One region of the Saccharopolyspora sp. NPDC050642 genome, then DNA from elsewhere that is predicted to be linked to it. Evidence: riboswitches for the same ligand, from Rfam matches in the RefSeq annotation. Region 1 holds a riboswitch; each other region holds the start of a gene.
What was found. Region 1 has a riboswitch for cobalamin ahead of AB0H93_RS27435 (ribonucleoside-diphosphate reductase subunit alpha). Riboswitches for the same ligand answer to the same signal wherever they lie in the genome.
Positions count from the first base shown of each region.

Region 2: it holds a riboswitch for cobalamin, as region 1 does, so the genes downstream of both, metE (5-methyltetrahydropteroyltriglutamate--homocysteine S-methyltransferase) here and AB0H93_RS27435 (ribonucleoside-diphosphate reductase subunit alpha) in region 1, are expected to answer to the same signal.
Region 3: it holds a riboswitch for cobalamin, as region 1 does, so the genes downstream of both, AB0H93_RS24250 (putative cobaltochelatase) here and AB0H93_RS27435 (ribonucleoside-diphosphate reductase subunit alpha) in region 1, are expected to answer to the same signal.

Region 1 covers NZ_JBFAIN010000021.1:3,157-7,969, forward strand. The annotation lists gene AB0H93_RS27430 (ribonucleotide-diphosphate reductase subunit beta) at 1-221, opposite strand, end outside; gene AB0H93_RS27435 (ribonucleoside-diphosphate reductase subunit alpha) at 369-2,807, opposite strand; cobalamin riboswitch at 2,917-3,131, opposite strand; gene AB0H93_RS27440 (glycoside hydrolase family 3 C-terminal domain-containing protein) at 3,249-4,813, shown strand, end outside.
Region 2 covers NZ_JBFAIN010000001.1:105,006-109,818, reverse strand. The annotation lists gene AB0H93_RS00500 (2OG-Fe(II) oxygenase) at 1-220, opposite strand, end outside; gene AB0H93_RS00495 (methylated-DNA--[protein]-cysteine S-methyltransferase) at 217-834, opposite strand; gene AB0H93_RS00490 (sigma-70 family RNA polymerase sigma factor) at 834-1,328, opposite strand; cobalamin riboswitch at 1,563-1,802, shown strand; gene metE (5-methyltetrahydropteroyltriglutamate--homocysteine S-methyltransferase) at 1,934-4,210, shown strand; gene AB0H93_RS00480 (serine hydrolase domain-containing protein) at 4,336-4,813, shown strand, end outside.
Region 3 covers NZ_JBFAIN010000016.1:110,801-115,613, reverse strand. The annotation lists gene AB0H93_RS24260 (MFS transporter) at 83-1,330, shown strand; gene AB0H93_RS24255 (sugar phosphate isomerase/epimerase) at 1,460-2,320, shown strand; cobalamin riboswitch at 2,493-2,617, shown strand; gene AB0H93_RS24250 (putative cobaltochelatase) at 2,672-4,690, shown strand.

The DNA.
Region 1 (4,813 bases):
CACAGCGCGATGTCGGCCTGCATCGAGATCTCGGTGGGCATCCAGTGGTTGTTGCAGCCCGCGAGGTACTTCTCCCACGCCCAGCCGTACTTGAGCGGGAGCAGCTGGTTGACGTCGGCGCGGGCGTTGATCATCGCCTTGTCGCCGACGGCGACGCGCCCGCCGGAGCGGTCGATCTCGCCGAGCCCGGCGGCCGAGGAGGGGGATTGCAAGGAGGTCATGCTGTGTTGCTCCATGGGAAATCGCGCGATTCGAGTCCGCGCGTCGAACAGGACGTGACCTGGGCTCCGGCCCTCGGGTCCCGCAATTTCAATGGAAATCGGACCTTCGATTTCCATTGAAATTGCGGCGGGATGCCAGGGTGGGGGTTACTGGCAGGCTTCGCAGTCGGGGTCTTCGACCGAGCAGGCCGCGCCGGGCGCCGCGGTCGGGATCTCCGCGACCGGGACCGCGGTAGCGACCGCCGTCGGGCCCGCGGTTGGGACCGCGTTGAGCTTGCCGTCGGTGCCGCGCAGGGTGCTCTTCTCCACGTGGGTCGCGCTGGTGGAGCGCAGGTAGTACGTGGTCTTCAGGCCCTTGTGCCAGGCGAGCCGGTAGAGCTCGTCGAGGGTGCGGCCGCTGGGCCGGCTGACGTAGAGGTTCAGCGACTGCGCCTGGTCGATCCACTTCTGGCGCCGCGCCGCAGCTTCGACCAGCCAGCGCGGCTCGATCTCGAACGCGGTGGCGTAGAGCTCTTTGAGCTCCTGCGGGATCCGCTCGATCGGCAGCAGGCTGCCGTCGTGGAACTTCAGGTCCGCGACCATCGCGTCATCCCACAGCCCCACGCGCTTCAGGTCGGCGACCAGGTGCGGGTTGACCACGGTGAAGTCGCCGGACATGTTCGCCTTGACGTACAGGTTGCGGTAGACCGGCTCGATGGACTGGTTGACGCCGCAGATGTTGGAGATCGTGGCGGTCGGCGCGATGGCCATCACGTTGGAGTTGCGCATGCCATCGCGCACCACCCGCGCCCGCAGCGCCTCCCAGTCCAGCGTGGACGACCGGTCCAGGTCGACGTCGCCGTCGCGGGCCTCGGCGAGCAGTTCGAGCGAGTCGATCGGCAGGATGCCGCGGCTCCACAGCGAACCGTCGAAGGACTCGTAGCGGCCCCGCTCGGCCGCCAGCGCGCTCGACGCGGCGATGGCGTGGTAGCTGATCTGCTCCATGCTGCGGTCGGCGAACTCCACCGCCGCATCCGACGACACCGGGATGCGCTGCACGAACAGCGCGTCCGCGAAGCCCATCAGCCCCAGCCCGACCGGCCGGTGCCGCAGGTTGGACCGGCGCGCCTCGGGGATCGTGTAGAAGTTGATGTCGATGACGTTGTCCAGCATCCGCACGGCGGTGCGGGTGGTGCGCTCCAGCTTCTCGGCATCGATGCCGTCGGCCGTGACGTGCCGGGCCAGGTTGATCGACCCGAGGTTGCACACCGCCACCTCGTCGGTGCTGGTGTTCAGGGTGATCTCGGTGCACAGGTTCGAGGAGTGCACGACGCCGTTGTGCTGCTGCGGCGAGCGCAGGTTGCACGGGTCCTTGAAGGTGATCCACGGGTGGCCGGTCTCGAAAAGCATGGTCAGCATCCGCCGCCACAGCTCCACCGCGCGGACCCGCTTGAACACCTTGATCTCGCCGCGGTCGGCGGCCTGCTCGTAGGCGCGGTAGCGCTCGGCGAACGCCTTGCCGTAGAGGTCGTGCAGGTCAGAGGTCTCGTCCGGGGAGAACAGCGTCCACTGCTCGTCGGCTTCGACGCGGCGCAGGAACTCGTCGGGCACCCAGTTCGCGGTGTTCATGTCGTGGGTGCGGCGGCGGTCGTCGCCGGTGTTCTTGCGCAGGTCGAGGAACTCCTCGACGTCGATGTGCCAGGTCTCCAGGTACGCGCACACCGCGCCCTTGCGCTTGCCGCCCTGGTTGACCGCCACCGCGGTGTCGTTGGCGATCTTCAGGAACGGCACCACGCCCTGCGACTTGCCGTTGGTGCCGTTGATGTGGGCGCCGATGCCGCGCACCGGCGTCCAGTCGTTGCCCAGCCCGCCGGCGTACTTCGACAGCAGCGCGTTGTTGCTGATCGAGTGGAAGATGCCGGACAGGTCGTCGTCCACAGTGGTCAGGAAGCAGGACGACAGCTGCGGCCGGGTGGTGCCGGCGTTGAACAGCGTCGGCGTCGAGCACATGAAGTCGAACGACGAGAGCAGGTGGTAGAACTCGATGGCCCGCGCCTCGCGGTCGTCCTCGCGCAGCGCGAGGCCCATCGCGACCCGCATGAAGAAGGCCTGCGGCAGCTCGAACCGGGTGCCGTCGTGGTGCAGGAAGTACCGGTCGTAGAGGGTCTGCAGCCCGAGGAAACCGAAGGTCAGGTCGCGTTCCGCCACCAGCGCGCCGCCCAGCCGCGCCAGGTCGAAGGCGCCCAGCTCCGGATCCAGCATCTCCAGCTCGATGCCGCGCCGCACGTAGTCGGCGAAGTACTCCGGGTAGCGGGCGCGCATCTCCTCCTGGTCGGCCTCCTGCGGCTCGCCCAGGTAGCTCAGCGCCTCGCGGCGCATCCGGTCCAGCAGCAGCCGGGCGGTGACCTGCGAGTAGTTCGGTTCGGTCTCGATCAGCGTGCGCGCCGCCATGACCTGGGCCAGCGAGAGCTCGTCGTCGCTGATGCCGGTGTAGCCGGTGCGCCGCACCTCGTCGAGCACGGCTTCGGCGGACACGCCGGACAGCCCGGCGCAGGCTTGGTGGACCACAGTGGACACGCGGGTCCAGTCGTTGAGTGTCGCCGTCACGGGCTCTCTCCCTCGCGAGCTCGGCGGACCACGACGGCGCGCGAGGAGACCCGCGGCGGCAGCCGCTGGTCGTCCGCGCAGACCCGCCCTCGAGGTCCCGGACAGCACGCTTCGCGCGTGCACCGGTGGCAGGTCTTCGGACTCACGGGCGGCCTAGTGGTCGTGGCTTCCCAGGCTGTTCGCCCAGTGCTCTACCCGCTGCCGTTCGGCAGCCGGGTCACGACTTTCGTTCCCGTTCACCGCTGCGGGGCAGTCCCGGATTCGCACCGGGTTCCCTCTTGCCTCACCGGATGCCTCCGGTGAACCACCAGCGATCGACACACTACATGTTGGGTTCGGGGGAGGCGTGCATGGGCAGATAACGGCGTGGCGCGGTACCGGTCGACAGTCCGGGCGCGGTGGCCGAGACTGGGCGGCCGGGGGCTGGCGAAAGGGGACCCGGTGGACGAGGCGAAGCTTCGGTCGTTGCTCTCGGAGCTGACCGTGGCGGACAAGGCGCGGCTGCTGACCGGAGCCGACTTCTGGACCCTGCACCCGATGCCCCAGATCGGGCTGCGGTCGCTGGTGCTCTCCGACGGCCCGAACGGGGTGCGCGGAACGACCTGGGACGAGCGCGACACCTCGCTGCTGTTCCCGGTGGCGTCCGCGCTGGCGGCGACGTGGGACCGGGCGGCGGCGCGGACCGCGGGGGAGATGTTCGGCGACGAGGCGCGCCGCCGGGGCGTGCACGTGGTGCTGGCGCCGACCGTCAACGTGCACCGAAGTCCTTTCGGCGGAAGGCATTTCGAGAACTTCTCGGAGGATCCGCTGCTGATCGGCGAGATCGGCGCCGAGGTGGTCGCGGGCATCCAGTCGCGCGGGGTGGCCGCGACGCCGAAGCACTTCGTGGCCAACGACAGCGAGACCGAGCGGCTCAGCTACGACGCGATCGTCGACGAGCGGACGCTGCGCGACCTCTACCTCAAGCCGTTCGAGAGGATCATCGCGAAGGCTTCGCCGTGGGTGCTGATGGCCGCCTACAACTCGGTGAACGGCAGCACGATGACCGAGAATTCCGCGCTGGTGAACGACATCCTCAAGGGCGAGTGGGCGTGGGACGGCGTGCTCGTGTCGGACTGGTTCGCCACCCGTTCGCTCCAGGCGGCGGCGCTCGGCGGCCTCGACCTGGCGATGCCCGGGCCGAAAAGCCCTTGGAGCGGCGGGAAACTCGCGAAGGCCGTGGAGAAGGGCGGAGTTTCCGAGTCGGTGCTCGACGACAAGGTCCTGCGCGTCCTGCGGCTGGCCGACCGCGTGGGCGCGTTCGAGGACTCCGAGCCCGGCGGTGGCGGTCCGTCGGAGGAGGCCCGGCCGGTCATCCGGCGGCTCGCGGCGCAGGGGTTCGTGTTGCTGCGCAACGAGGTCGTGTCGGACGCGCCGCTGCTGCCGATCGACCCGAAGGTCGCCAAGGTCGCGGTGATCGGCGAGAACGCCACCATCCCGGCGGTGCAGGGCGGCGGCTCCTCGCACGTCAGCCCGCCGCACGTGGTGACGCCGCTGGACGGGCTGCGGGCGGCGCTGCCGGACGCGGATGTCGTGTACCAGCGCGGTGTCCGGCACCGGCGGCTGCTGGACGTGATCCCGGGAGCGGAGGTCACCGATCCGGAGGGCGAGGGCAGCGGCCTGCGCGTCGACTACCTCGGTGCCGACGGCGAGGTGCTCGAAAGCGAATTGCGCGGCACCGAGCGGCTGCTGTGGCTCGGCGGGCTGCCTGCCGGGACGAAGTCGTTGCGGTTGCGGGGGAACCTCCGGCTCGACGTCGGTGAGCACGTGTTCGGGGTGAACGGCACCGGCGGCTTCCGCGTCGAACTCGCGGGCCGGGAGGTGCTGGCCGCGGACGTGGTGCGCGCGGACGGGATCGACGATCCGATGGGCGACATGCTGGAGCCGCCCGAGCAGCGGTTCAACGTGGTGCTCGTGGAATCGGACCTGGACGACGCCGGTCGGGCCGCGCTGACCGTGGAGTTCAC
Region 2 (4,813 bases), on a different contig from region 1:
AGTGGTAATCGCCGTTGTCCCCGAAGCGATGGCGGCGCAGGTTGATCGTGGCCCGGAAGTGCTCCGGCTCGTCCCACAGGGCCGCGATCCGCTCGCACTCGGCGGGGGTCAGCAACTGCGGCAGCAGTGCGCAACCGTAGTCGTTGACCTCGGCGGCGACCCCCTCCCAGTCCGCCGCCGCGACCTGCTTCGCGTACCGGTCCGTCTTCGACGTGCTCATGCCGCCTCCAGGGTCAGCAGGGTTTCCTTCGCTTCCGCACCGCCGACGTACCCGCCCGAGGTGCCGTCCGAGCGCACGACCCGGTGGCACGGCACCACCACCGGCAGCGGGTTGGTCGCGCACGCGGTGCCCACCGCGCGAACCGCCCGCGGGCTGCCCGCCGCGGCGGCGACCTCGGCGTAGCTGGCGGTGCGGCCGTAGGCGATGTCGGGCAGGTGCTCCAGCACGTTGAGCCGGAACCCGCGCGAGAGCCGCCAGTCCAGCGGCAGGTCGAAAGTCCGCCGCCGCCCGGCGAAGTACTCGTCGATCTGGCGGGCCGCCTCGTCGAGCCGGGCCGGCGCCCGCAGGATGCGCGGGCTGATCAGCTCGGCCAGCGACTCCAGGACCGTGCTGTGCCCCTGGCGGTCGAAGGCGACCCGCACCAGGCCGCGTTCGGTGGCCGCCAGCAGCAGCTCGCCGACCGGGGTGCCGACGGTGCGGTACGCGACGTCGAGCAGCCCTTCCCGCTGGGCCGCGCTCACCAGGTCGATGTGCAGCCGCTCGCTGGTGTTGAAGTCGATCGCCGGGAGCGCGTCGAACAGGTGTCCGTCGTCGGATTCATGGATCGTCATCATCACGCTTCCCTCCCCACTCTCGTGGTGGGTCTATAGGTCGTGCGCAGGGTCTTGATGCCGTCCGCGGCGGCCCGCCGGGCGGCATCGGTGCTGCCGCCGAGGATCGCGGCGATCTCGGCGTAGGGCAGGCCGGCCAGGTAGTGGTAGGCCACCGCCATGCGCTGCTTGGCCGGCAGCGCGCTCAGCGCGGCCCACAGGTCGCCGTCCCAGTCCTCCGGGCGGCCGCTCGTGCTGGGCCGCTCGGGCAGGCGCTCGACCACCACCGGCCGGCGGGCCGTCGCCCTGGTGACGTCGACCGCCTTGCGGTGGGCGATCGTGACCAGCCACGCCTCCACGTTGGTGTCCTCGGCCAGCTCCGGGTAGGCGCGCAGCGCGGCCAGGAACGTCTCGGACCACGCGTCCTCGGCGTCGGCCGGCCCGAGCACGGCCCGGCACACTCGCAGCACCATCGGGCCGTACTCGTCAACGATCTGCTCGAACGGTCTCACTTTCACTCCCCGTAGACGCCCCGCGCCGCGGAAACGTGAGATGCGGATCGGCCCGTTTCCACGATCGTCACCCGGACGTGGCCATCCCGCGTTTCGGGACCGGGCCTGCGGTGCCGCGTGACGAGCGTCTCACCGGAGGTGCGGCGGTGGGCCGGAAGATCATGTTCAGCCCGGGGACCGCCGGTCGCGAGGGGGCCGCCCGGCGCGTCGCCGGCCCTTGCCAACGGCCCCCCGATCGGTAGCCTCCGTTGTGCTGGTGGTTCGTCCGCCCCCCTGAAGCGGGGTGGACGAGGCAAGAGGGAACCCGGTGCGAATCCGGGACTGCCCCGCAGCGGTGAGTGGGAACGAACGCCGTCCCCGGTCCCAGACCGGGCACAGCACTGGGCACGCGTGCCTGGGAAGCGACGGCCACTAGGAACCCCGGCTCCGGCCGGGACGCGCCCGCGAGTCCGAAGACCTGCCACCGGTGCGCGCACCGGACGGTGCGCGCGGTCCGGGGTCTCGCGGGAGGACCCGGCGGACGACCGGCTCGCGCCGCGCGGTGCGCGCCGGTCCGCCTGCGCCTTCCCGGACCTCGGGGCATCTGCCGTCGAGCTCGCGAGGAGAGGGCCTTGAGCAGCAAGATCGGATCCACCGTACTCGGATACCCCCGGATCGGCCCCGACCGGGAACTCAAGCGCGCGCTGGAGCGCTACTGGTCGTCCCGCATCGGCGAGGCGGAGCTGCGCGCGGTGGCGCGCGAACTCCGCGTCCAGACCTGGCGCTCGCTGTGGGACGCGGGCCTGGATTCGGTGCCGGGCAACACGTTCTCGTACTACGACCAGGTGCTGGACACCGCGGTCACCTTCGGCGCGATCCCGCCGCGCTTCGCGAAGCTCGGGCTGGGCCCGCTGGACACCTACTTCGCGATGGCGCGCGGCGTGGCGTCCGAGCCGCCGCTGGAGATGACGAAGTGGTTCGACACGAACTACCACTACCTGGTGCCCGAGATCGGCCCGGACACGCAGTTCTCGCTCGCCGACCGGACTCCCGTGGAGCAGTACCGGGAGGCCGCCGAGCTGGGCGTGACCACCCGCCCGGTGCTGGTCGGCCCGCTCACGTTCCTGCTGCTGGCCAAATCCGCGGACGGCGCGCCGGAGTCGTTCCGGCCGCTGGACCGGCTGGACGCGCTGCTGGACGCCTACGCGGAGCTGCTCGGCGAGCTGCACCGCGCCGGCGTTGAGTGGGTGCAGCTGGACGAGCCGGCCTTCGCCGCCGACCGCTCGCCGGCCGAACTCGCCGCCCTGCGCGCCGCCTACCAGCGGCTCGGCGATCTGGCGGAGCGGCCGAAACTGCTGGTCGCGGGATACTTCGGCGATCTCGGCGAGGCGCTGGAGGTGCTGGCGGCTAGCCCGGTCGAAGCGATCGGCGCCGACCTCGTCGCCGGGAAGTCCACAGTGGACGTCCTGTCGTCGGTTCGCGGGCTGAGCGGCAAGACCCTGGTGGCCGGGCTCGTCGACGGGCGCAACGTCTGGCGCACCGATCTCGACAAGGCGCTCGCGACCGCCGCCACGCTGCTCGGCTCGGCGAACGAGGTCGCGGTCAGCACGTCGTGCTCCCTGCTGCACGTGCCCTACGACGTCGACGCGGAGACCGGCATCGACCCGCAGGTGAAGCCCTGGCTGGCCTTCGCCGCGCAGAAGGTCCGCGAGGTGGTCGTGCTGGGCCGCGCGTTGCGCGAGGGCCGCGACGCGGTGGCCGACGAGCTGGCCGAGGCGCGCGCCGCGATCGCCGACCGCGCCGGCGCGGACCGGGTCCGGAACAATCGCGTGCGCGCTCGGTTGCAGGCACTTCGGCCGGAATACACGCAGCGCGGCGAGTACGACACGCGGCGCGCGGCTCAGCAGAAGGCGTTGAACCTGCCGCCGTTGCCGACCACGACGATCGGATCGTTCCCGCAGACCACGGACGTCCGCAAGGCGCGCGCCGCGGTCCGCGCCGGCCGCATCGACCAGGCGACGTACCGGCGGCGGATGCAGGACGAGATCGAGCGCGTGATCCGCCTGCAGGAAGGGCTCGGGCTCGACGTCCTGGTGCACGGCGAGCCGGAGCGCAACGACATGGTGCAGTACTTCGCCGAGCACCTGGACGGCTTCGCCAGCACCGACAACGCATGGGTGCAGTCCTACGGGTCGCGGTGCGTGCGCCCGCCGATCCTCTACGGCGACGTCTCCCGCCCGGCGCCGATCACCGTCGAGTGGGCGAGCTACGCGCAGCGGCTGACCGAGAAGCCGGTCAAGGGCATGCTCACCGGACCGGTGACGATCCTGGCGTGGTCTTTCGTCCGCGACGACCAGCCGCCGGCCGACACCGCGAAGCAGGTCGCGCTGGCGATCCGGGACGAGGTCGCCGACCTGGAGGCGGCCGGCATCCGGGTCATCCAGGTCGACGAGCCCGCGTTGCGCGAACTGCTCCCGCTGCGCCGGGCGGCGCACGGGGAGTACCTGGACTGGGCGGTGACGTCCTTCCGGCTCGCCACCTGCGGCGTCGCCGATTCGACCCAGATCCACACCCACCTGTGCTACTCGGAGTTCGGCGACGTGATCAACGCGATCGTGGCGCTGGGCGCCGACGTCACCAGCATCGAGGCCGCCCGCTCGCGCATGGAGGTGCTCGACGACCTCAACGCGGTCGGCTTCGGCCACGGCGTCGGGCCCGGGGTGTACGACATCCACTCGCCGCGCGTGCCGGACACCGCTGAGGTCGTCGACCTGCTGCGGGCCGCGCTGGCGGCCGTGCCGGCGGAACGGCTGTGGGTCAACCCGGACTGCGGGCTGAAGACCCGTGGCTACGCCGAGGTCGAGGCGGCGTTGCAGAACCTCGTCGCGGCGGCGGCCGAACTGCGCTGACGCCGGGTCCGCGGGCGGCGCCGCACCGGTGGCGCCGCCCGCGAAACGGTCCGGTCTGCCGGGAATTTTCCCCGCGATGCGGCGACTTGATCCGATCAGGACCAGATCGAGCGAATGGAGCGCCGATGTCGCAGGAGAGCACGCCGCAGGGCACCGTTGCCGCCCGATTCGAATCCGTGCGGGAGGAGTTCGCCGCCGTGGCGGCGGCCGAGGGCGGTGACTACGCCGCCCAGCTGGTGGCCCACCTCGCGGGTGAGCGGGTCGTCGACCTGTGGGTCGGCCCCGAGATCACCGGGGATTCGCTGACCGGCGTGTTCTCCTCCACGAAGGGCGCGGCGTACCTGGTCGCGGCGCTGCTGGTGCAGGACGGCGTGCTCGACCTGGACCAGCAGGTGAGCCACTACTGGCCGGAGTTCGGTGCCGAGGGCAAGCAGGACGTCGTCCTGCGCGACCTGCTGTCGCACCGCGTGGGGCTCGTGGGCGCGGACGCGGGGCTGTCGCTGGAGGAGGTCGCCGACGACCGGGTCATCGCGGAGCGGCTCGCCGCGCAGCGGCCGTACTGGCGCCCGGGCACCGCGTTCGGGTACCACGCGCTGGTCATCG
Region 3 (4,813 bases), on a different contig from region 1:
CCGATTCTTCGGCGCGATCCCGGCATGCACGTGCGTTCGCGCCGTCTGCTGCGCACATCGCCGTGCATGAGGAGGAAGAACCATGTCAGCACCGCCGCTTCTGGAACGGATCGGCATTCCCCCAACCCTGAAGTGGGGCTTCGTCGGCCTGCTGGTCTTCATGATCGGCGACGGCGTCGAAACCGGGTACCTGTCGGCCTTCCTGGTCGAGCAGCAGGGCTTCAGCGAAGGCCGCGTCGCCCTGATCTTCACCGTCTACGGCATCACCGCCGCGGCCGCCTACTGGTTCTCCGCGGCGCTGTCGGACATCTGGGGCCCGCGCCGGGTCATGTTCCTCGGCGCGGCGATCTGGATCGTGTTCCACGTCCTGTTCGTGGCCGGCGGGATCATGGCGCACAACTACCCGCTGCTGCTGGTCAGCTACGCGATCCGCGGCTTCGGGTACCCGCTGTTCGGCTACGCGTTCCTGGTCTGGATCACCGCCAGCACCCGGACGCAGCGGCTGGGCACCGCGGCCGGCTGGTTCTGGTTCGCCTACAGCGCCGGCTTCGCCGCGCTCGGCCCGCAGCTGGCCAACATCGCGATTCCGCTGATCGGCCAGCTGAACACGCTGTGGCTCGGGCTGGTGGTGATCGTCGCCGGGGCGCTGCTGATGCTGCTGGTGCGCGATCCGAACGGGGACCGGCCGACCTCGGCGGTCGACGAGAAGCCGCTGCGCAGCCTGCTGGCCGGGCTGACGATCCTGTGGGAGCGGCCGCGGATGACCGCGGGCATGTTGGTGCGGATGATCAACAGCATCCCGCAGTACGGATTCATCGTCTTCATGCCGATCTTCTACACGCGCGAGCTCGGCTTCACGCTGTCGCAGTGGCTGACGGTCTCCTCGGTGATGTTCGTCAGCAACATCTTCTTCAACCTGGTCAGCGGAATCCTCGGTGACCGCTTCGGGTTCGCCGTGGTGGTGCGGTGGATGGGCGGGATCGGCTGCGCCGTGACCACGCTGCTGTTCCACTACCTGCCGCTGGCCACGCACAGCTTCTCGATCGCGCTGATCACCTCCGTGCTCTACGGCGCGACGCTGGCCGGGTTCGTGCCGATGTCCGCGCTGATGCCGACCATGGCGCCGGACCGCCGGGGCGCGGCGATGGCGGCGCTGAACCTGGGGGCCGGGCTGGCCACCGCGGTCGGCCCGGCGATCGTCGGGATCGCCCTGCCGCTGTTCGGCGTCGGCGGCGTGATGTGGGTGTTCGCGCTGCTCTACGTGCTCGCCGCGGGGCTGACGCTGGTGCTGAAGGTGCCGAGCCCGGAAGCCGCCCCGGTGCGGGCCTGAAAACGGGCGTTCGCGCGGGCAGGTGGCCGTGAGTGGTTTGTGTCGCAATAGCAGCACAAACCACTCACGGCACCTCGCCCGGCCGTTCGCCCGAGTTGAAAACCCATGCAGGACAACGAGGAGCTACGAATGAACCTGATCGGAATCCACGCGGGCGTCTGGGTCGGCGGCTGGAGCCCCGAGGAGACGCGGCTGGCGCTGAGCAAGGCCAAGGAGACCGGCTACGACCTGATCGAGCTCACCGCGACCGACTTCTCCACCATCGACACCGAGCTGGTGCGCCGGTTGCTCGACGAGCACGGACTGGCGTCCTCGGCGTCGCTCGGGCTGACCTTCGACGCCGACGTCAACAACGACGACCCGGCGGTCGTGCAGCGCGGCCGGGACCGGCTGGGCGGCGCGCTCGAACTGGTGCACAGCATCGGGTCGAAGTACCTGATCGGCGCCCTGTACTCGACGCTCGGCAAGTACCCGGCGGCCGCGACGCCGCAGGCGCGGGCCAACGCCGTCGCCGCCATCCGCGACCTGGCCGCGCAGGCCGCGGAGCTCGGCATCACGCTCGGCCTGGAGATCCTCAACCGCTACGAGACGAACCTGCTCAACACCACCCGGCAGGCCCTGGCGTTCCTGGACGACGTCGGCGCCGACAACGTCACCATCCACCTCGACACGTACCACATGAACATCGAAGAACCCGACTTCGTGCGGCCCGTGCAGGAGGCCGGGGACCGGCTCGGGTACGTGCACATCGGGGAGAGCCACCGCGGCTACCTGGGATCCGGCACGATCGACTTCCCGGCGTTCTTCCGCGCGCTGGTGGACATCGGCTACACCGGGCCGATCACCTTCGAGAGCTTCTCCTCGGCCGTGGTGGACCCCGCGCTGTCGGACACCCTCGCGGTGTGGCGGAACCTGTGGGACGACAACGAGGACCTGGCCCGCCACGCGCACCGCTACATCACCGACGGGCTGCACGCCGCCCGCCGGTGACAGTTGACGGCGATTTCTGCGGTCTGGGTGCGGGCGGGGTGGCGCTTTCGCGCGAGAACGCCACCCCGCGGGCCCCGGCCGCAGTGGTGCTGGTCTCGTCGCCGCCGCGGCCGGTTGGTCCGCCGGGCCGGTTCTGCGACGATGCACCTTGATCCGAATGCAAGGGGTGCGCCAGGAAGCCGGTGGGAATCCGGCACGGTCGGCGCCACTGTGACCGGGGAGCGGCCCTCCCTCGCGAGCCACCGGGGAGACCTGGGAAGGCCGGAGGGGCGCGGTGATCCGGGAGTCAGGACACTGCCGCCCCTTGTTCCCGCCACCGGGGCGTCCGAACCCCGAGGAAGGAACACCGGCATGACCGCTGCCCCGCGCTTCCCCTTCTCCGCCGTCGTCGGCCACGACGACCTCCGGCTGGCGCTGCTGCTCAACGCCGTGCACCCGGCCATCGGCGGCGTGCTCGTCCGAGGGGAGAAGGGCACGGCGAAGTCGACCGTGGTGCGTGCGCTGGCGTCGCTGTTGCCGCCGCTCGACGTGATCACGGGCTGCCGCTTCGGCTGCGCCCCGCAGGCCGCCGACCCGCAGTGCCCGGACGGCCCGCACGGCTCCGAAGCCGCGCAACGACCCGCCCAGCTCGTCGAACTCCCCGTCGGCGCCACCGAAGACCGGTTGATCGGCTCGCTCGACCTGGAACGCGCCCTGACCGAAGGGGTCCGCGCCTTCCAGCCCGGCCTGCTCGCCGCCGCGCACCGGGGCGTGCTCTACGTCGACGAGGTGAACCTGCTGCACGACCACCTCGTGGACCTCCTGCTGGACGCCGCGGCGATGGGCCGCGCGCACGTCGAGCGGGAAGGCGTTTCGGTCTCGCACGCGGCGTCGTTCCTGCTGGTGGGCACCATGAACCCGGAGGAGGGCGAGCTGCGCCCGCAGCTGCTCGACCGGTTCGGCCTCACCGTGCACGTCGCCGCGTCGCGGGACGTGGCGACCCGGACCGAGGTGGTGCGCCGCCGCCTGGCGTTCGAGGCCGACCCGGCCGGGTTCGCCGAGAGGTGGGCCGACGCCGACGCCGAACTGGCCGAGCGGATCGCCGCCGCCCGCTCGCGGGTGGACTCGGTCGCCCTCCCCGACGCCGAGCTCCGCCGGATCTCCGCGCTGTGCGCGTCCTTCGACGTCGACGGCATGCGAGCCGACCTCGTGCTGGCGCGCACCGCCACCGCGCACGCGGCCTGGCGCGGCGCCGAGGCGGTCGCCGAGGAGGACGTCGAGGCGGCGGCCCGGCTCGCGCTGCCGCACCGGCGCCGCCGCGACCCGTTCGACGAGCCCGGCATCGACGAGGACCAGCTCCAACAGGCCCTGTCCGAGGCGGCGGAGCACGCCGACGACGGCGACGACGAACCGCCGGAAGGCCCGGACGGCGGCGGTCAGCCGCCGGAAGGGCCCGAAGGACCCACCGGTCCGGACGGCGGAGCCGACGGCTCGGAGGAGCGCAGCGACGACCGGGCGCCCGCGGAGCGGCCGCCGGCGGCGCCGGCGCCGGCTTTTCAGGCGCGGCTGCTGGAGGTGCCGGGGCTCGGCGACGGCGCGCCGGGGCGGCGGTCGCGGTCCCGGGCGCGGAGCGGCCGGACGACGCGGGCATCCACTGTGGAGGGTCACGGCATCCACCTGGCGGCCACGCTGGCCGCCGCGGCGCCGCACCAGGTCGCGCGCGGGCGCAGCGGCCCCGGGCTGGTGCTGCGCGGCGACGACCTGCGGCGCGCCATCCGGGAGGGGCGCGAGGGGAACCTGGTGCTGTTCGCAGTGGACGCGTCGGGATCGATGGCCGCGCGGGAGCGGATGTCGGCGGTCAGCGGCGCCGTCCTGTCGCTGCTGCGGGACGCCTACCAGCGGCGCGACAAGGTCGGCGTGGTCACCTTCCGCGGCGACTCAGCGGAACTCGCGCTGCCGCCGACGTCCTCTGTGGACATCGCGGCCGCACGGATGCGGCGGCTGCGCACCGGTGGCCGCACGCCGCTGGCCGACGGGCTGCTGCGCGTGCACCGGGTGGTGCAGACCGAGCGGATGCGGGACCCGCAGCGGCGGGCCCTGGTCGTGCTGCTGACCGACGGAAAGGCCACCGTGCCGCTGGATTCCGGGCTCACCGGGCGGATTCGCACACGGCGCGCCGTCGATGACGCGCTGCGCTCGGCGGGCCTGCTCGCCGAGGCGGGCGTCGCGTCCGTCGTGGTGGACTGCGAGAACGGTCCGGTCCGGCTCGGCCTGGCCGGCCGGCTCGGGGCCGCGCTGGGCGGTCCCTGCCTGCGGCTGGAGGAGCTGTCCGCGGACAACGTCGCCGGCGTCGTCCGCGCGGTCCGGGACGAGCGCCCCCGCGCCGCTTGATCTCGTTTTGATTACGAGATCCGACGTTCCGTCTTCTGGCCCACCCGACCGATTGGTACGGTGACGCAGTCCACCTGACCCCCAGGGGTGGACCCGCAAGATGCCCCCGCGCTCCCGGTAACC